DNA from 4 places in the Massilia sp. UBA6681 genome. Region 2 is predicted to be linked to each of the others. Evidence: predicted binding sites of a transcription regulator. Region 2 holds the regulator's gene; each other region holds the start of a gene.
The links. Region 2 encodes sigma-54, which starts transcription at its own class of promoters, with help from an activator protein. Its sites were predicted from a motif close to TGGCANGNAANCTGCTTT; they were not measured.
Positions count from the first base shown of each region.

Region 1: the regulator sigma-54 is predicted to act here: its motif matches at 3,169-3,186, upstream of B2R83_RS08835 (PEP-CTERM sorting domain-containing protein).
Region 3: the regulator sigma-54 is predicted to act here: its motif matches at 2,360-2,377, upstream of B2R83_RS15820 (PEP-CTERM sorting domain-containing protein).
Region 4: the regulator sigma-54 is predicted to act here: its motif matches at 3,638-3,655, upstream of B2R83_RS01705 (TldD/PmbA family protein).

Region 1 is NZ_DKJX01000054.1:81,497-86,525, reverse strand. It holds gene pepN (aminopeptidase N) at 1-2,160, opposite strand, end outside; gene B2R83_RS08840 (DUF4136 domain-containing protein) at 2,355-3,020, shown strand; gene B2R83_RS08835 (PEP-CTERM sorting domain-containing protein) at 3,217-3,870, shown strand; gene B2R83_RS08830 (hypothetical protein) at 3,863-3,985, opposite strand; gene B2R83_RS08825 (quinone oxidoreductase family protein) at 3,982-4,956, opposite strand; gene B2R83_RS08820 (methylglyoxal synthase) at 4,982-5,029, opposite strand, start outside.
Region 2 is NZ_DKJX01000031.1:3,512-8,540, forward strand. It holds gene B2R83_RS04085 (enoyl-CoA hydratase/isomerase family protein) at 1-725, opposite strand, end outside; gene hpf (ribosome hibernation-promoting factor, HPF/YfiA family) at 869-1,222, opposite strand; gene B2R83_RS04095 (RNA polymerase factor sigma-54) at 1,280-2,752, opposite strand; gene lptB (LPS export ABC transporter ATP-binding protein) at 2,768-3,547, opposite strand; gene lptA (lipopolysaccharide transport periplasmic protein LptA) at 3,556-4,113, opposite strand; gene lptC (LPS export ABC transporter periplasmic protein LptC) at 4,149-4,751, opposite strand; gene B2R83_RS04115 (KdsC family phosphatase) at 4,780-5,029, opposite strand, start outside.
Region 3 is NZ_DKJX01000087.1:44,168-49,196, forward strand. It holds gene B2R83_RS15810 (DUF3616 domain-containing protein) at 48-1,208, shown strand; gene B2R83_RS15815 (hypothetical protein) at 1,308-1,673, shown strand; gene B2R83_RS15820 (PEP-CTERM sorting domain-containing protein) at 1,670-2,326, opposite strand; gene B2R83_RS15825 (amino acid permease) at 2,777-4,150, shown strand; gene B2R83_RS15830 (CocE/NonD family hydrolase) at 4,333-5,029, shown strand, end outside.
Region 4 is NZ_DKJX01000011.1:34,858-39,886, forward strand. It holds gene B2R83_RS01695 (TldD/PmbA family protein) at 1-414, opposite strand, end outside; gene B2R83_RS01700 (TldD/PmbA family protein) at 506-1,840, opposite strand; gene B2R83_RS01705 (TldD/PmbA family protein) at 1,856-3,490, opposite strand; gene B2R83_RS01710 (class I SAM-dependent methyltransferase) at 3,881-4,681, shown strand; gene B2R83_RS01715 (S1C family serine protease) at 4,793-5,029, shown strand, end outside.

The sequences.
Region 1 (5,029 bases), on a different contig from region 2:
GTTGTCGGCGCCCTGGCACTGGCGCAGCGCCAGCGCGATGGTCTCGTCGTCCGGCGCCGCGTTCAGGTAGGACAGTGCCAGGTTCTTGAGGGCGCGCTTGCCGGCCGACGCCGCATCCGGGCTGTAGGGGCCTGGGGTCTGGTTGGCCTCGTACTGGGCCAGCAGTTCGCCCCGCAGACGCGCGCCGATGTTGGCGCGCATGAACTGGCGCGCCATGTGCACGGCCAGCGGATCGACGGTGTCGAGCTGTTCGGCGATCATGGTTTCGGTCGGCAGCAGCAGCGCCTGCTCGCGGAAGGCCGGATCGAGCGACTCGTCGGTCAGCATCTTGCGCATCGCCTCGATGAATGTATCGTCCAGGCTCAGGCGGCTTGACACCGGCGCCTCGCCGGTGAGCTTGAGCAGGCGCCCCATCGCCAGGCGCTGTCCGGCTTCCCAGCGGTTGACCGGGTCGCTGTCGTGGCTGAACAGGTGCAGCAGGTCGCTGTCGCTGTAGCCGTGCTGCAGGATCACCGGCGCCGAGAAGTCGCGCAGGACCGAAGGGGTCGGCTGCTCTTTCACGCCGGTGAACACGAAGGTCTGCTCGTTTTCCGTCAGTTCGAGCACGGTGGTGGTCCCCAGCTCCTTGCCGTCCAGCGTCAGCGGCATGTCGTTGCCCTCGCGGTCGAGCAGGCCGACGGCCACCGGGATGTGGAAGGGACGCTTCTCCGGCTGGCCCGGGGTCGGCGGGCAGGACTGGAACAGCGTGATGCCGTAGGTCTGCGCGCCTTCGTCGTAGCGCGCCTCGAAGCGCAGCACCGGGGTGCCGGCCTGGTCATACCAGCGCTCGAACTGCGTCAGGTCGCGGCCATTGGCGTCGGCCATGGCCTTGCGGAAGTCGTCGCAGGTGACGGCCTGCTCGTCATGGCGCTGGAAGTACAGGTCCATGCCCTTGCGGAAGCCTTCGCGGCCCAGCAGGGTCTGGTACATGCGCACCACTTCGGCGCCCTTCTCGTACACGGTGACGGTATAAAAATTGTTGATCTCGACAAAGGAGTCCGGGCGCACCGGGTGGGCCATCGGGCCGGCGTCCTCCGGGAACTGGGCCTGGCGCAGGGTGCGCACCTGGTCGATGCGGGTGACGGCGCGGCCGGTCTCGGTGCCGATCATGTCGGCAGTGAATTCCTGGTCGCGGAACACCGTGAGGCCTTCCTTGAGCGAAAGCTGGAACCAGTCGCGGCAGGTGACGCGGTTGCCGGTCCAGTTGTGGAAGTACTCGTGCGCCACCACCGCCTCGATGCCCTGGAAGTCGATGTCGGTGGCCACGCGCGGGTTGGCCAGCACGAACTTGGTGTTGAAGATGTTCAGGCCCTTGTTCTCCATCGCGCCCATGTTGAAGTCGCTGGTGGCGACGATCATGAAGCGGTCGAGGTCGAGTTCCAGCCCGTAGCGCTCCTCGTCCCAGCGGATGCTGTGCTTGAGCGACTGCATCGCGTAGTCGGTCTTGTCGAGGTTGCCCTCTTCGACCCACACCTGCAGCAGCGCGTCGCGGCCGTCGGCCAGCCGGAAGGTCTCTTCCTGGCAGACCAGGCGCGCGGCGACCAGCGCGAACAGGTAGGACGGCTTCTTGAACGGGTCTTCCCACTTGGCGTAGTGGCGGCCGTCGCCCAGCTCGCCTTCTTCCAGCAGGTTGCCGTTGGAGAGCAGCACCGGATAGCGTTCCTTGTCGGCGCGCAGCATGACCGTGTACTTCGCCATCACGTCCGGGCGGTCCGGGAAATAGGTGATGCGGCGGAAGCCTTCGGCCTCGCACTGGGTGAAGAAGTTGCCGTTCGAGGTGTACAGGCCGCTCAGCGTGGTGTTCTGCTCCGGCACGCAGACGGTCTCGATCTCGAGGGTGGCTTCTTCGGGCGCGTTCGGGATGGTGAGCATGTTGCCGTTGATCGCGTAGTCGCGGTCTTCCAGCTGCCGGCCGTTCAGGCGCAGCGCCACCAGTTCGATGTCCTCCCCGTAGAGTTCGATCTCGCGCTGGGCGCTGTCGGGGTTGCGGCGCACCGTCATGCGGTTGGCGACCACGGTACGGGCGGGGTCGAGGTCGAAGCCAAGCTCAACTGTTTCCACCAGGTAGCTCGGCGGGGTATAGTCACTCCGGTAAATCGTCTGGGGCGTATCGGTGCGCATAGGAAGTCCGCAAAAGGCAGGTTGGGATGCTGGCTGAAGTGCTTATTTTACCAACATGATTTTCGGCTGGCCGCTACGTTGCGGTATGTATCGGAATGTGCATGCAGTAACCGCGTGTAAATTAATTCACCTAGTTGCTGAACAGAAGATAATCTAGAGGATAGGAAAAGTCCGTATTCACGAGGGAGAAAGCAATGAAACGCCTGATGATCGCCGCCGGAGCGGCGCTCACGATGCTGCTGACCGGGTGCGCCACCACGATCCGCAGCGATGTCACCACCTTTCACCAGTGGCCGGCACAGATCGAGGACAAGAGCTACGTGTTCGAGGCGCCGCCGGCAGCCGACGACACGCTGGAATACCGCGCCTACCAGGATCTGGTGCGCGGCCAGCTGGCGCGCCTGGGCTTCCGCGATGCCGCAGGCGGCAAGCCGGCGCTGACGGTAGCGATGCGCTTCACCACCACCGAAGTGCCGGTGCGCGTGGTCGAGCCGATCACGCCCTTCGCCCACCCGTTCGCCTCACCGTTCTACCGCCCCTACTACCATCCGGCGCGGCGCTTCGGCTACCGCGGCCTGCACCGTCCGTACTGGGGCGGTTTCTACAGCAGCCCGTTCTACGATCCGTTCTGGAGCCCGGCCTACCAGGTCTCGATCGAGCACCGCTACCGCCGCGAACTGCAGGTCGGGATCAAGTCGGCCAGCGACGGCAAGCGCCTGTTCGACGTCACCGTGCACAACATGAGCCGCGAGCTGTCGACGCCGGCGCTGATGCCGGCCCTGGTGCAGAGCGCCTTCGAAGGCTTCCCGGGGCCGTCGGGCGTGGCGCGCAGGGTGGAACTGAAGCAGCAAAACGGCTGACACGCCAGCTGCAGACGAGGACGGGGCCGCAAGGCCTCGTTCTTTTTCAGGTCGACCAAACGGCGCCCGATGTCGGTTTTCTTGACACTTTTGGGAATGAATATTTCTTAGCCGCACTAAGCCATTGATGCCATTGATATTTTCCTGCTGGCATATTTATTGCTTTTATTCATTATTCAAAAGTTAAGGAAGACCGATGAAACTTTCTATCATCCGCAGTGCCGTGTCCGCTGTGCTGTTCTGCTTCGGCCTGCATGCCCATGCTACCGTCATCGTGACGGATTCGACGTATGGCGTCGCCGATGGAAACATTCTTCTTCGCAACATTGACGTCACCCGGCACGGCGACATCCAGGACCTGAACGTCCTGATCGAGTTTTCCAAATGCGACGATCCACGCATCGGCGCGGCCGGCAGCGCCTGCATCGGCACGGGTAACTCGTTCAACAGCGAAATGATCTTCCGCCTGATTGGCCCGAAAGGGACCGTGGTCAACCTGGTCAACGCCGGCACATACACCGGCTCGCGGCCGGGCAGCGGCCGCATCAGCGTCAACTTCGACGACGAAGCCGCCACGGCGGTCGGCGGCGTGGCAACCGCCGGCAGCTTCCGCCCGGTCAAGCAGCTGTCCGCTTTCGATGCCACCGACATGTTCGGCACCTGGACCCTGCAGATCCAGGACCTGGCCGTCGGCGATCCGCTCGAATATTTCTCGTCGCACCTGGAGTTCAACGCGAATGCTGCCGGGACCGATCCGGCACCGGTGCCGGAACCGGCGTCGCTCGGACTCCTGGGCCTCGGCCTGCTGGGCTTGAGCGCCGCGCGCCGCCGCAAGCAGCCGGTCAGCTGAAGTAGGCTTCCGAGCCGAAGGTGAGCGCCACGACCAGCACCAGCGCGAACGCCAGCACGATCAAGAGGCGCCCGAACTTCGGCGCGCCGCTTTCTTCCTTGTCCGACTCCCTCATGGCAGCAGCACCGTCGAGCCGGTCGTGCGGCGCCCTTCCAGCGCCCGGTGCGCCTCGGCTGCATCCGCCAGCTTGAAGCTCTGCTTGACCTCGATTCTGATCTTCCCGCTTTCCACCATCTCGAACAATTCGGCCGCCATCGCCTCGAGCGCGGGCCGGGTCGCGGCATAGGCAAACAGCGTCGGACGCGTGATGTAGAGCGAGCCGCGCGAAGCCAGTTCGGAAAGCGCGAAGGGCGGCACCGCGCCGGACGCATTGCCGAAGCTGACCATCAGGCCGCGCGGCTGCAGGCAGTCGAGCGAACGGATGAAGGTGTCCTTGCCGACCGAGTCATAGACCACCGGCACCCTGGCGCCCTCGGTAATCTCCAGCACGCGCTGCACCACGTCCTCGGTGTTGTAATTGATGACGTGGGCCGCCCCGTGGGCGCGCGCCAGTTCCGCCTTTTCCTCGGAGCCGACGGTGCCGATCAGGTTCACGCCGAGCGCCTTCGCCCACTGGCAGGCGATCAGCCCGACGCCGCCCGCCGCCGCATGGAACAGGATGGTCTGGCCGGGCTGCAGCTGGTAGGTCTGGCGGAACAGGTATTGCACCGTCAGGCCCTGCAGCATCATGGCGGCGCCAGTCTCGAAGGAAATCGCGTCCGGCAGGCGCACCAGCATGTTGGCCGGCATGACGCGCGCCTCGCTGTAGGCGCCCGCCGGGCCGCCGGCATAGGCGACGCGGTCGCCCGGCCGAACGTGGGTGACGCCCTCGCCCACCGCCTCGACCACGCCGGCGCCTTCCTGGCCCAGGCCGGACGGCAGGGCCAGCTTGTACAGGCCGCTGCGGTAATAGGTGTCGATGTAGTTCAGGCCGATGGCATGGTGGCGCACGCGCGCCTCGCCCGGGCCGGGATCGCCGACTTCGACGTCCGCGTACTCGAGCACTTCGGGGCCACCGAGGGTGGCGATGCGGATGGCTTTGACCAGCATGGGATTCTCCAAGTGCGGCTCGCTAGGCGCGGGCGCGCATCAGTTGCGACAGCACCAGGCGCGCGGTCGA
Region 2 (5,029 bases):
AAGTGCGCATCGATCACGCCGCGCTGCGCCTGCAGTTCGCTCGGCCCCAGTTGGCCCGCGAATTGCGCCGCATGGCTGCGGATCGCCGCCGGCAGCTGCGCGCCCGGGGTCGTGTCGACCAGCGCCATCAGGCCGGCCAGTTCCGCGCCCGGCACGTACACGTCCGCCAGCCCCACGTACAGCGCATCGGCCGCGCCGATGGTCAGGCCGGTCAGGCCCAGGTACTGGCCCAGCTGGCCCGGCGCATGCGACAGGAAGTGGCTGCCGCCGACGTCCGGGAACAGGCCAATGTTCACCTCGGGCATCGCCATCTTGGTGCGGTCGGTCACGATGCGCAGGCCGCAGCCAGGGCCGCCCTGGGCGATGCCCATGCCGCCGCCCATCACCACGCCATCCATCACGGCGATGTAGGGCTTCGGGTAGAAGTGGATCAGGTGGTTCAGTGCGTATTCTTCGGTGAAGAAGTCTTCCAGCAGCGCGCTGCCGCCCATCGGGCCGACGTGGCCCATCTCGTGGAAGAAGCGGATATCGCCGCCGGCGCACAAGGCCTTCTCGCTGCTGCTGGTGATGACCACCGCGTCGATGCCCGCGTCATCCTTCCATTGCAGCAGGATGGCGCTCAGGGCGCGCACCATGTCGAGCGAGAGGGAGTTCAGCGCCTTCGGCCGGTCGAGCGTGATGACGCCGGTGCGGTTGGCAACGCGGGTCAGGACGGTATCGGTCATGATGGTATTCTGTGATCGAAAAGACATGCATTCTACAGAACATTTGTACAAACGGAAGCGTAGAAAAGTAACAGGTATTGTACAAAAGCAAAAAGGGCGTCCCCTCAGACGCCCTTGCTGTGTTTTGCGGCTACCCGTATGAATTACGCGGCAGCGGCTTCTCCGTTGTCCGGAAGGCGCTTGTGCGCCACGTGGTTATGATTTTGCAGCATGGATTTGTGTTTCAGAACCTGCCTGTCCAACCTGTCCATCAAGGTGTCGATGGCCGCATACAGATCTTGCGCAGCACTCGCCACATGCAGAATCTTGCCCGATACCTGTAGGTTGATCTCGGCCTTTTGCCGTTTTTCTTTTTCAGTGAGGTTATCGATGGCGAGGAACACGTGGGTGTCGATCACGTGGTCGAAATGGCGGGTGATGCGCTCGAGCTTATTCTGAACGTATTCACGGATGGCGGGTGTGACTTCGAGATGGTGGCCGCTGATTGTGAGGTTCATACACACTCCTTTGGGAAGGTGCCCTGCCCGCGCCACAAGGTGAGAGTGGGCAGTGCTTTACAGGGATTTACGGAGGCTGACGGGAGGAATCTTGAGCGCTTCGCGGTATTTGGCAACCGTCCGGCGCGCAATGACCATACCTTGTTCCCCGAGCATCTCCGCGATCTTGCTGTCGGATAGAGGATTCCTAGGGTCTTCTGCTCCTGTCAATTGCGCAATAAGCGCGCGGATCGCCGTCGAGGAGGCTTCTCCCCCCGCTTCGGTGGCGACGTGGCTTCCGAAGAAGTACTTCAGCTCGAACATGCCGTGCGGGGTCAGCATGTATTTCTGCGTGGTTACACGCGAGATCGTGCTCTCGTGTAGGCCTAGTGTATCAGCTATCTCACGCAAAACAAGAGGGCGCATGGCAACCGCGCCGTGGCTGAAAAAGTTGCGCTGGCGCTCGACGATTGCCTCGGCAACACGCAGGATCGTGTCGAAGCGCTGGCGCATGTTCTTGATGAGCCACTTGGCTTCCTGCAGCTGCGCGCCCATCTGGCTTTCGCTCTTGCCCTGCTTGAGCAGGTTCGCATACAGCGAGTTCACGCGCAGCTTGGGCATGACGTCGGGGTTCAGCGACACCTGCCAGCCGTTCTTGGCGCGGCGCACGATCACGTCCGGCACCACGTAGTCGGATACCCCCGAACCGAAGGCCGCGCCGGGATGTGGATTGCATTGGCGGACCACGGCCTGCACTTCGCGCAGGTCTTCGTCGTCGCAGTCGAGCGCCTTTTTCAGCTTGGTGTATTCGCGCTGCGCGAACCAGGTCAGGTAGCCTTCGACGATCTTCAAGGCAAGGCGCCGCGTCACCAGGGGCACGCCCGGCATGCGGCGGATCTGCAGGGCCAGGCATTCGGCCGCGCTGCGCGCGCCCACGCCCACCGGGTCCAGGCTCTGCACCAGCGCCAGCGCGCAGCGCAGCTCGTCCATCTCGATCTCGAGTTCTGCCGGCAGGCGCGCATGGATGTCGTCGAGCGGCTCTTCCAGGTAGCCGTTGTCGTCGAGCGCATCGATCACCAGCTCGGCCAGCGCGCGGTCGCGCAGGCTGCAGCAGCTCAATCGGATCTGTTCCGTCAGGTGCTCGCGCAGCGTGATGCCGTCGGCTTCCAGCTGCGGACGGCCGTCCTCGTCGTCGCCGCTGCGCGCGCCGCCGCCTTCGCCGCCCCAATCCGCATCGGCATCGGCACGCTCCCCATGGTCTTCGCCGTCCGCGCCCTCGGGCTCGGCCTTCGCGCCCTCCTGCCCTTCCTGCGGCTGGGGCGCCGGCGCTTCGCCATTCGCCGGCGCGGTATTGATCGCGCCGTCCGCCAGCAGCCGCACCGAGCGGTCGAGCGGATCGTCGAGCCGTTCGAGCAGCGGGTTGTCGTGCAGGATCTGCTCGATCTCCTGGTGCAGTTCGAGCGTGGAGAGCTGCAGCAGGCGGATCGACTGCTGCAGCTGCGGCGTGAGCGCCAGGTGCTGCGAAGTGCGTAGCTGGAGAGACTGTTTCATGCCTGGTGCTCTTGATTACATCCTGAAGTGCTCGCCGAGGTACACGCGCCGTACGGATTCGTTGGCGATGATGTCGTCAGGGCGGCCCGAGGCCAGCACCGCCCCCTGGTTGATGATGTAGGCGCGGTCGCAGATGCCGAGCGTCTCGCGCACGTTGTGGTCGGTGATCAGGACGCCGATGTTGCGCTCCTTCAGGAAGCGCACGATGCGCTGGATCTCGATCACCGCGATCGGGTCGACGCCGGCGAAGGGTTCGTCGAGCAGCACGAAGCGCGGGTTGGTCGCGAGCGCCCGCGCGATCTCGACGCGGCGCCGTTCGCCGCCCGACAGCGACAGCGCCGGGTTCTCGCGCAGCTTCTCGATCTGCAGTTCGGCCAGCAGGGTGTCGAGGCGCTCGCTGATCTGGTCGCGGGTGAGCGGCTTGCCGTCCACGCGCTGCAGTTCCAGCACGGCGCGGATGTTCTCCTCCACCGTCAGCTTGCGGAACACCGAGGCTTCCTGCGGCAGGTAGGACAGGCCCAGCACCGCACGGCGGTGGATCGGCAGGCTCGAGATGTCGGTGCCGTTGATGTCGATGGTGCCGGCGTCCGAGGGCACCAGGCCGACGATCATGTAGAAGGAGGTGGTCTTGCCGGCGCCGTTGGGGCCGAGCAGGCCCACCACTTCGCCGCATTCCACCTGCAGCGACACGTCGCGCACCACCAGGCGCTTGCCGTAGCTCTTCTGCAGGCCCTTGACGATCAGGGTGCTGCAGCCTTCGACCGCGGTCGCCGCTGCGTCGGTGCTTGCGCTCATGGCTGCCGTCATTGCTTTGCACCTTCGGCTGGCGCCGTGGTACGGCGGGGCGCGATGATCAGGGTGCCGCGGCCGCCGCCCACCTTGCTCTGGCCGGTAGGATCGTTGCGCACCTGTGCGACTTCGCGGCGGTTGTCGTAGGAGATGAACGGCCCCTTGATCTCGTTGGTCATGCGGCCGCCCTCCAGCTCGCGCACTTCGGCGCTGGTGAACAGCTTGACCAGTTCGGCGCGCTCGTCGTATTCGATGCGCTGGGCCTGGCCCTCGACCCACAGGTCGGGACCGCCGTCGCGTTTCTGGCGGAAGGTCGCCAGCTTGCCGTTGTTGGCGGTCAGGGTCACGCTCATGTAGCCCTCCGGCGTTTCCTTCACCAGGGCGCGGTCGGATTTCAGCACCAGGGTGCCGCGCGTGAGCACGACGTTGCCGGTCAGGATGCGGGTCTGCGTGACCTCGTCGACGTCGAGGGAATCGAAGTTGATCACGGCCTGCTTGAGCGAATCGGCACGCTCGGCCAAGGCGCCGAAGGCGGCCAGGCTGAGGAATACGGCAGCGATGATTTTTTTCATGTTCTTGCTTTGTCCTGGGTTGACGCGGCGCGGCGCTACTGCCGCTGCGCGCGTGGCGGATAGACGATCTGGCCGCGGCTGGCCAGGTGCAGCTTCTGGGTCGCGTTGTTGGCCACCATGCCGGTGCCGGTCACGGTGGCGGCCCCCAGCTGCATCTCGATCGGCCGGTCGGTCTTGAGGATTTCTTCGTCGGGCAGCACGGTCAGCGCCTGCGTCTGCACGCGCAGCGCTTCGCTGGTCGGCGTGGCCGGGCGCTGGATGTCGACGTTGCCGAGCAGTTCGACGCGGTGCTCTTCATGGTAGAGCTGGGCGCGGTTGGCGACGATGGTCATGCGCGGCCGGCCGGGCGTCATGCCCTGCATCACCGGCGCCTCGACCTGGGACACGTCGTTCAGCGGCGTATGCGCCAGGCGCTTGCCCGACACCACGTAGCTCGGCTTGCCCTCTTCCGTCATGCGCACGAAGGAGAAGTTCTCGACGATGTAGTCCGGCTCGTCCCCCGGCCCGCCGAGGCGGGCGCCGGCGTCCTCCTGCTCCATCACCTGCACCAGCCAGAAGCTGCCGAAGGCGCAGAAGGTCGCGATCATCATGATCGTCAGGAGCTTCCAGCGGTGGGCGGTGCGCTTGTAGGTGACCATGTCGTGTCCCGTGTCCGATATCGCCGTGTTACGCGAAATACGGCGCCAGCGCCTGCTCGTAGGTGCCCTGCGCGCGCATGACGAGGTCGCAGACCTCGCGCACGGCGCCGCGCCCGCCCGCATTCTTCGTGACGTAGTGGGCGCGGTGCTGCACTTCCGGGTGGCCCGAGGGCACGGTGACGGCGAAGCCGACGCGGGTGAACAGCGGCAGGTCGATCACGTCGTCGCCGATGTAGCCGCATTCCTCCGGCGTGACGCCGGTGGCGGCAAGCAGCTCG
Region 3 (5,029 bases), on a different contig from region 2:
TGCTATCTTTCCCCGGCAATGTCGCACACGTCCGCCAGGAAGCCTGCATGCACCCGTCCAACATCGTCCTCCTCGAATTTCATCCCGAGCGCGACGAGCTTTGCTACGGCAAGGAACTGCGCGACGGCCTGTCCGTGGCCCTGCGCATGGGCAGCTCGCTCTGGCTCGCCAACGACGAATCGGTCAGCATCGAACGCCTGACCGTGTGCGAGGTCGACAGCACCGGCCGCAGCAGCTTCACGCGCGACCACCGCCAGTATGCGCTGCACGACTATCTCGACCTGCCGCTGCCGGCGCACGGCGCCACCGAGGACGACATCAACGAGGCCGACATCGAGGGCCTGGCCTGCGACGGCAAGTACCTGTGGCTGGCCGGCTCGCACAGCCTGCGGCGCAAGCAGCCGAAGGACGGCGACGGCGTCAGGAAGGCGCACAAGCGCCTCGCCAGCGTCAGCCTGGATGCCAACCGCTACCTGCTGGCGCGGATCCCGGTGTGCCGGGACGGCGACGGCTACACCCTGGAAAAGGAAAGCACCCGCAAAGGCAAATTGCGCACTGCCGCGATGCTGCGCGGCGACCATCAGGGCAACGAACTGACCGCCCTGCTGCGCAAGGACGAGCACCTCGGTCCCTTCCTGTCCATTCCCGGCAAGGACAACGGTTTCGACATCGAGGGCCTGGCCGTGGCCGGCAAGCACCTGCTGCTCGGCCTGCGCGGGCCGGTGCTGCGCGGCTGGGCGCTGGTAGTGGAAGTGGCGCTCGTCGAGGACGAGCAGCCGGGCCGCTTGCGCCTGGCCCCGGTGGACGACGATGGTCGCCTGTACCGCAAGCACTTCCTCGACCTGGGCGGGCTCGGCATCCGCGACCTGTGCGTGCACGGCAAGGACATCCTCGTGCTGGCCGGGCCGACCATGGACCTGGACGGGCCGGTGACCCTGTTCCGCTGGCGCGGCGCAACCCAGCCTGGCAAGGAATGCGTGATGGCGGCGGACCAGCTCGAACGGGTGCTGGAGCTGCCCTTCGGCCATGGGGTCGATCACCCCGAAGGCATCGCGCTATTCGCGGTCGACAAGAATGGGCGCGACACGCTGCTGGTGGTGCACGATTCAGCCTCGCCCAGCCGGCAGATCGGCGACAGTACCCTGGTGGCGGACGTCTTCACGCTGCCGCGGCGCGAGCGCCCCCTTGCTGGCAAGCCTGCGAAATAATTCATGAAGGGCGCATATTTCCGCACGCCCGTGATTTTTGTTGAATTTCGCGGCCAGGCGCCGGTGGTATTCTCGACGCCTCGCTCCTGAATCAACGCAATGACTCCCAAGAATACCCTGTGGGCGCTGCTGGCGCTCATGTTTGCCTGCGGCATGTCCGACGCCCTGTACGCCGCCTCCCACGTACACATGCCCGTGTGGTGGATGTTGCTCTCGGCCTTCCTGCTGAGCTTCCTGCCCTATTACTGGTATCGCCTGGACAGCGAGGCGCGGCTGTACCGGCGCCCACGCTGGATGAGCACGGCCGTGGTGGCGATGGCGCCGATCGGCATTCCCCTCTACCTGCTGCGCAGCCGTCCCCAGGGCGGCCGCCTGGTGTCGCTGGCCCGCATGTCGGGCTTCTTGCTGATGATGCTCGGCGCCAGCCTGGCAGGTGTCATCGCCTTCTTCCTGATGCCGGGTTAAGCCCTGGGCATGGCGCGCCGGCGCCGCACGGCCGCAATGCCGGCAGCGCCCAGCAGCAGGAGTGCGCCCGATGCCGGCTCCGGCACCGCATTCACCGAAATGTTATCGATCGAAAATTCCGGATTGCCGCCGATGCCGCTGAAGGTGACCGACAGCAGCTTGCGGAAGCTGGCGTCCAGGGTGAAGGTCTGCATGCCCGAGACAGCATGCTTGACGAGGTCCAGGTCGAAGGTCTGGGTGACGGTGCCGCCGCCTGCCAGGGTCCCGACCACGCTGATCCGGTCTGCCCAGAAGTGCTCGTCGCCGAACCAGCTCTCGCCGCCGTCGAAACTGAACAGGTCGAACGCCCCCTGGTTCGCGGCCGAGAGGGTCACGTTCGCGCCATTGAAGTTCACCAGGCGCGTGCTGCCATTCCCGCTCAGCCCTGTACTGTCGCCGGTGCCCGCAATGATGAAGGAAAAAGCACCGGCATTTCCGCCGTCGCCCATGGCCAGCTTGTAGCCTGAGGCGCTCATGCCGGAGGGAGTGAGCTCGGTCCAGTCGGCGACCTCTTCGAAGTCGATCAGGCTAGCCGCGGCATTCGACGCGACAAATTGGCTCGCCGCAAACATGGCGACGCAGGCGATGGCTTTCAGGCCAGGCGTGAGCTTCATGGGACATCCTTATGAAATGTTGTAACCGACTTTCAAGCAATCTTTATGCCTGCAGGAAAGTTTGCTTAAGAATTAATCAAGTAGTCCGCGTCGGCGTCCTGAAGATCGAGCGCGTGTCAAATTTACCGACACTCGCTTCCTGAGGCTCGCGCCGCCTGAATCGTCCTTTTGCTAAGCTGTTTCCATCGCCACGCCACACCGTGGCCCGTCCACTTTCATTGATTGGAGAATCGCCATGCGCAAGATGATCATGATGGCCATTGCAGGCCTGCTCTGGAAAAAATTCGGCGGCAAGATGGCGCAACGCTATCCGATGGGACGCCGCAGCTACCGCCGCTTCTGATCCGCCCGGGCGGCGTGTCGACCACCTTTCGGGAGGCGCGCCGTCCATCGCGGCCCTGCTTGCAGTAGAATCGCTGGCTTTAAGGCAACTTTCGCTTAAGGCCGACGATGGACACCGCCAAGCATGAACTCAAACGCGGCTTAAAGAACCGCCACATCCAGCTGATCGCCCTCGGCGGCGCCATCGGCACCGGCCTGTTCCTGGGCGTGGCCCAGACCATCCAGCAAGCCGGCCCCTCCGCCCTGCTCGGCTATGCGATCGCCGGCCTGGTCGCCTTCCTCATCATGCGCCAGCTCGGCGAAATGATCGTCGACGAGCCGGTCGCCGGTTCCTTCGGCTATTTCGCCAGCAAGTACGGCAGCCCGATGACCGGCTTCGTCTCCGGATGGAACTACTGGGTGATGTACATCCTCGTCAGCATGGCCGAGCTGTCCGCGCTCGGCATCTACGTCCAGTACTGGTTCCCGGACATCCCGACCTGGGTCTCGGCGCTCGCCTTCTTCGTGCTCGTCAATTCCCTCAGCCTGCTCAACGTGAAAACCTTCGGCGAGCTGGAATTCTGGTTTTCCATCATCAAGGTGGCGGCCGTGGTCGGCATGATCGTGTTCGGCCTGTACCTCCTGATCAGCGATACGGCCGGTCCCCAGGCCGGCGTGGCCAACCTGTGGCAGCACGGCGGCTTCTTCCCGAACGGCTTCGCCGGCCTGGCGCTGTCGATGGCGGTCATCATGTTCTCCTTCGGCGGCCTGGAAATGATCGGCATCACCGCGGCCGAAGCCGACAACCCGGGCCGCACCATCCCGCGCGCCATCAACCAGGCCATCTGGCGCATCGCCATCTTCTACGTCGGCGCCCTGGCCGTGCTGCTGATGCTGTATCCGTGGCAGAAGGTCGTCACCGGCGGCAGCCCCTTCGTGCTGATCTTCGCCGCGCTGGACAGCAATGCGGTGGCCAACATCCTCAATCTGGTGGTGCTGACGGCCGCCCTGTCGGTCTACAACGGCTGCACCTATGCCAACAGTCGCATGCTGTTCGGCCTGGCCGAACAGGGCAACGCGCCGCGCGCCCTGCTCAAGGTCAGCAAGCGCGGCGTGCCGCTGGCCGCCCTGGGCGTGTCGGCGGTGGCCACCGGCATCTGCATCTGCGTCAACTATTTCCTGCCACGCGACGCCTTCGGCATGCTGATGGGCCTGGCAGTGGCGGCGCTAGTCATCAACTGGGGCATGGTGTGCTGGAGCCACCTGCGCTTCCGCCGCGCCAAACAGGCGGCGGGCCAGGCGACCGCCTTCCGCAGCCCCTGGTTCCCGCTCACGAACTACCTGTGCCTGGCCTTCCTGGCCGGCATCATCGTGGTGATGTACCTGACGCCGGGGCTGCAGTTGTCGGTGTGGATGATCCCGGCCTGGCTGGCCCTGCTGGCGCTGGGCTACTGGCTGCGCCAGCGCAAGCTGGCAGGCGCCACGATCGCACCGGTGGCGTAAAGACGCGATAAAGCGACAGCGCGCGCGGGTTTCATGACTGGCGAGTCATTTTGTCATGTTGCGCTAGCTCAACAGCCGGACTGTTGATAAAGTATTACTCCAGTGGAGCATCATTCCATGTGCTTGTCCGGGCCGCCCAGCGCCGCCCGGCCATTCCTCATCCATGAGCCGAAGGAGTCAGCTTGAAGAAGATTGTCGCCAGTTTCGTCGCACTCGCCCTGTTCGCGGCCGACGCCCACGTCGTCGTCGCGGCGCAGGACTACAGCAAGTACAGCCAGGAAGCCCTGGAAAAGGAACTGGCGCTGATCGCCACGTCCCGCCTCAGCGTGATGGTGCCGATGCGCGACGGCATCACGCTGTCGACCGACATCTACATGCCGAAGAACGCCAGCGGCAAGTTGCCCGCCATCCTGTGGAAGACGCCGTACAACGAAGGCAAGCTGAAAGGCTCGACCCAGCGCTACGTGCTCGAATCGGTCAAGCGCGGCTACACCTTCATCGTACAGAGCGAGCGCGGCCGCTACTTCTCGGGCGGCGACTGGGAAATCCTGGGCAATCCGCAGAACGACGGCTACGACACCCTGAGCTGGATCGCCAGGCAGGACTGGTCGAACGGCAAGGTCGGCACGCTCGGCTGCTCGTCCTCGGCCGAGTGGCAACTGGCCCTCGCCGGCCTGAACCACCCGGCGCACGCGGCCATGGTGCCGATGGCGTCCGGCGCCGGCATCGGCAAGGTCGGCCGCTTCCAGGAACAAGGCAACTGGTACACCGGCGGCGTGCCGCGCAACCTGTTCTTCGTCTGGCTGTACGGCGTCGACAATCCGCTGCGCGCCCAGCTGCCCGCCATCGCCGACGACAAGCTGCGCGCCCGCGTCGAGG
Region 4 (5,029 bases), on a different contig from region 2:
GGGAGCCAGGCGCACCGGCTCGGTCTGCAGCTTGGCGTTGGCCTTGGCGATGGCCACCGCCTGGCGCGCGGCGTTGGCGATGCCGTCCGGGGTCAGGTTGTTGGTCGAGGCGAAGCCATAGGCGCCGTTGGCGATCACGCGCACGCCGACGCCGGTCGATTCGGTGTTGCTGATGTTCTCGACGTTCAGGTCGCGCGTGATGATGAACTGGTTCAGGTAGCGTCCGATGCGCACGTCGCAGTAGGACGCGCCGGCCTTGGTGGCGGCGTTCAGCGCGGTGTCGGCCAAGGCCTTCTTGGCGCTGGTGGGCATGGCGCTCATCAGTTCATCGGCGGCGATGGCGTTGCCGAAGACGGGGATGAGCATGGCGCCCGCGGTGCCGGCGCCGATCTGGAGGAATTTACGACGTTCCATGTATGTTTTCCGTATGCGTTCACCCGCGGCCCGAGAACGTCATCCCGGCGCAGGCCGGGATGACGTTCTCGGGCCGCAGGATGGCTGTTGCTTAAACCGCGTCCGACAGCGACGTGAAGTTGAAATCGCGGATCTTCATCGACGGGATCAGCATCGAGTAGTTCGCCTCGTCGCCGCCGATCACCAGCGGCTTGCCGATCTCCTCGATGTTGTTCAGCATGCTCACCGGGCTCTCGTTGAAGCGGAAGTTCTTGATCGGATGCTTGACCTTGCCGTTCTCGATGTAGAAGGTGCCGTCGCGGGTCAGGCCCGTCACCAGCACCGATTGCGGATCGACCATGCGGATGTACCAGGTGCGGGTCACCAGCACGCCCTTCTTGGTGTTGGCGATCAGCTCGGCCGTGCTCTTGTCGGTGCCGGCCATGATGATGTTGCCGGCGCTGCCGATGGCGCGCTGGCCCTTCTGCTTGGCCCAGTACTGCGAGTAGTTCAGCGCATTGATGCGGCCATCCTTCACCAGGTGGGTCCGTTCGCGCGGCAGCATGTCGTTGTCCCACGGCAGCACCGGCACGTCCTTGTCCCACGGGTCGGACCAGATGTTGACCTGCTGGTCGAACAGCTTGTCGCCCAGGCGGTTCTGGCCGCCCTTCTTCGACAGGAAGCTGCGGCCCTCATCGGCCATGCGGGCGTTGAAGCCGCCGATCATGAAGGTCAGGAGGTCGCTGGTGGCGGAAGGCTCCATCACCACGGTGTAGCGGCCCGGCTCGAGGGCCTTGGCGTCCACCGAGCGCAGCGCCTTCTCGATGGCCACGTCGGCCGCTTCGCGCGGATCGAAACGGGCGACGTCGCGCGCCGAGCGCTTGACCCAGCCCGAACCGCGGCCGTCTTCGGTGCGCACGGTGCAGGTGAAGTCGAGCGAGGTGGCGACCTGGTGGCCGAACACGCCGTTCGAGTTGGCGACGGTCTCGAAGGTCTCGCGGTCGGTGAAGAAGCCGGCCGAGACCAGGCCCTTCTTGCGGCAGGCTTCCATCGCGTAGGCGGCGGCCTGGGCGCGGAATTCCGGGTCGATCTCGGCGGTGCGCTTGACGTAGGTTTCGGACGATTTGTAGCCGGTCTTGGCGATCGCCGGCATGAACTCCGGATTCTCCGGCGCCAGGCGCGCCAGGTCCTCGGCGCGGCGCACGGCCTTTTCCAGCGACTTGTCGTCGAACTCGTTGATGGTGGCGGTGCCCTGGCGCTTGCCGAAGGCCACCTGCACGGTCAGGCGGGTGTCGTCGGCCAGGCCGGCGGTCGACACGGCATTGCGGGCGAAACGGATGTTGCCGATGCGGGCGCCTTCGATGTTGACGATGCACTCGTCGGCCTTCGAGAGCGACAGCACCCGGTCGGTGATGCGCTTGGTCTGGTCCTGGGTAAGGATGCTCATGAGGGTCCTCTTGCCTTAGCCGATCTTGCGGGCGGTGTTGATCACGTTGATGCCGTTGAAGCGCGCGGTCGACGACCCGTGCGACACGATGCTGATCTGCGGCGGCTGGCCCTTGCCGTCGAAGAAGGAACCGCCCATGCGCCAGTCGCGCTCGTCGCAGATGGCGGTGCAGGCGGTCCAGAATTCCTGGGTGTTGGCCTGGTAGGCCACGTCTTCCAGCATCTGGCCGATCTTGCCGTCCTTGATCTCGTAGAACAGCTGGCCGCCGAACTGGGCGTTGTAGCGCTGCTGGTCGATCGAGAAGGAGCCGTCGCCGACGATGTAGATGCCCTTCTTGATGTCCTTGACCATCTCGTCCGGGGTCAGCTTCTTCTTGCCGGCCGCAAGGGAGACGTTCGGCATGCGCTGGAACTGCACCGAGTTCCACGAGTCGGCGTAGGAGCAGCCGTGCGATTCCTTCTCGCCGATGATGTGGGCCTGGTCGCGGGTGGCTTGGTAGTTGACCAGGATGCCGTCCTTGATGATGTCCCACTTCTTGGTCTTGACGCCCTCATCGTCGTAGCCGATGGCGCCGAGCGAACCCGGGGTCGTCTTGTCGGCGAACAGGTTGACGATCGGGTTACCGTACTTGAACTTCTTCGATTCCCATTTATCCAGGGTGGCGAAGCTGGTGCCGGCGTAGTTGGCTTCGTAGCCGAGCACGCGGTCCAGTTCCGTCGGGTGTCCAACGTTTTCGTGGATCGTCAGCCACAGGTGTTCCGGCGACAGCATCAGGTCGTACTTGCCCGGGAGGACAGACTTGGCGGTCAGCTTGGCCTTGGCATCGCGGCCCGCGGCGCGCGCATCCTCGATGATGTCGTAGGTATCGGTGTACAGGGTCGCAACGCCGCCCGCGGCCTTGATCTTGTGCTCCTTGAGGCCATCCAGGTATTCATAGCCCTTGCCGACCGGCGCGCCCAGGCCGGAGCGCGAGCGGAACTTGCCGGTGGCCTTGTCCACTGCGGTGGCCTGGAACGGGGCCCACAGGCGGTGCACGTCCTGCTCGATGTAGGAGCCGTCAGTGGAAGCGAAGTACTTCTGCTGGTTCACCTGGAACAGCATCGAGTTCATGAAGGTCGCGCCGCCTTCCATGCCGGCCTTGTTGGCGGCGATCAGCAGGTCTGCCTTCTCCTTGATCGGCACGGTGCGCCAGTCCTTCTTGATCGGCGTGTTCCACGATACTTCCCCGACGCCCTTCACTGGTGCAAGGCGCACCGGTTCGGACTGCAGCTTGGCGTTGGCCTTGGCAATCGCCACCGCCTGGCGCGCCGCATTGGCGATGCCGTCGTTGCTCATGTCCGAGGTGGCGGCGAAGCCGTAGGCGCCGTTCGCGATCACGCGCACGCCGACGCCGGCCGACTCGGTGTTCGCCACGTTCTCCACGTTCAGGTCGCGCGTGGTGATGAACTGGTTCAGGTAGCGGCCGATGCGCACGTCGGCATAGCTGGCGCCGGCCTTGGTGGCGGCGTTCAGCGCGACGTCGGCCAGCGCCTTCTTGGCGGCCGTGGGCATGGAGCTGAGCAGTTCGTCCGCGGCGATCGCGCGGCTGAAGGGGACGAGCGTGGAGGCGAGCGCCAGGCTGCTGAAATTGAGAAAGGTACGGCGTTCCATAAAGTCTCCTGAAATCAACCTACTTCTGGGCAGCGGTCCCGCCTTGTGGTGCGGCCCGCTCTTGTATTTACTACGGAGGGAGTGGTTTCGACGGGGCTGATGGCTCCGCTAAACTTGTCAACCTTAGCAGCAACTCGAGGTTTTGAATAGGCAATTGTTGTGCCAGATCAAAGCACGTTTTAAACCCATGATTTAGTGGGCGTCCACTGTCCGCGCAAAGTGTCCGGGTAGGTGTCCGGGCGTCCGCCGCGGACACCTGCGCGGACATGTTTACGAGTGAGACATATGCATGTTTGAAGAACGCTTGACTGTCCGGCAAGTGTGACCGATCATCAGCGCGGCGGCGGCGTCCCGCCCGGCCGCGCACAATCACCTGGAGACTTCGAACCGATGAAACGACTGATCCTGGCCGCCATGCTGGCCACCGGCCTGGCCGGCGCCGCCGGCACCGCGCTGGCGGACGACGCCCTGAAAGCCGCCATCGCCGGCGAACACCGCAGCGCCGCCAACAAGGCGCGCGACGCGGCGCGCCACCCGTACGAAACGCTGACCTTCTTCGGCATCAAGCCCAACATGACGGTGGTGGAACTGGCGCCCGGCGGCGGCTGGTACACCGAGATCCTGGCGCCCTACCTGCGCCAGAACGGCAAGCTGATCGCCGCAGGCCAGGCCTTCGTGCCGGAAAAGCGCGGCGGCATGGCGCTCAAGCAGAAGTTCGAGGCGACGCCGGCGGTCTACGACAAGGTGGTCCCGGCCGTATTCGAGCCGCCTGCCACCTACCAGATCGCGGCGCCGAACAGCGTCGACATGGTGCTCACCTTCCGCAACCTGCACAACTGGGTCGGCAACGGCGAGGAGGCGCTGAAGAACACCTTCAAGGAAATCCACAAGGTGCTCAAACCCGGCGGCGTGCTGGGCGTGGTCGACCATCGCCTGCCGGCATCGATGACGCAGGATGCCAAGGCCTCGAGCGGCTACGTGCACGAGGCCTGGGTCATCAAGACCATCGAAGGCGCCGGCTTCAAGTTGGCCGCCAAGTCCGAAATCAATGCCAACCCGAAGGACACCGCCAACCACGAAAAGGGCGTGTGGACCCTGCCGCCGGTGCTGTCCAACAAGGACAAGGACCGCGAGAAGTACATGGCGATCGGCGAGAGCGACCGCATGACGCTGAAGTTCGTCAAGCAGTAATCCCCTCCGCCGGGAGGCGCAACGCCTCCCGTGAAGATTGGTGTATATCCTTCGGCGGCGAGCGTGTATATTCTTGCCACTCGTACTACTGTTGAGCCACCGAAGGAACCCATGAAAACCGCACGCCTCGCCGCCGCCGTGGCATTCGCCCTGAGCGGCCTCGTCCACGCCCAGGACACCTCCCCGCCTCCGGCACCGACTCCCGCCACGCCGCCCTCGCCGGCCGTCGCCACCCCGTCCGCCACCAGGGCGCCGGCCCTGCCGGCGGTCGAGAACTCGGTGGTCAAGATCTTCGCCACCGTGCGCCGTCCGGACCCGTACAAGCCCTGGACCAAGGCCTCGCCGGCC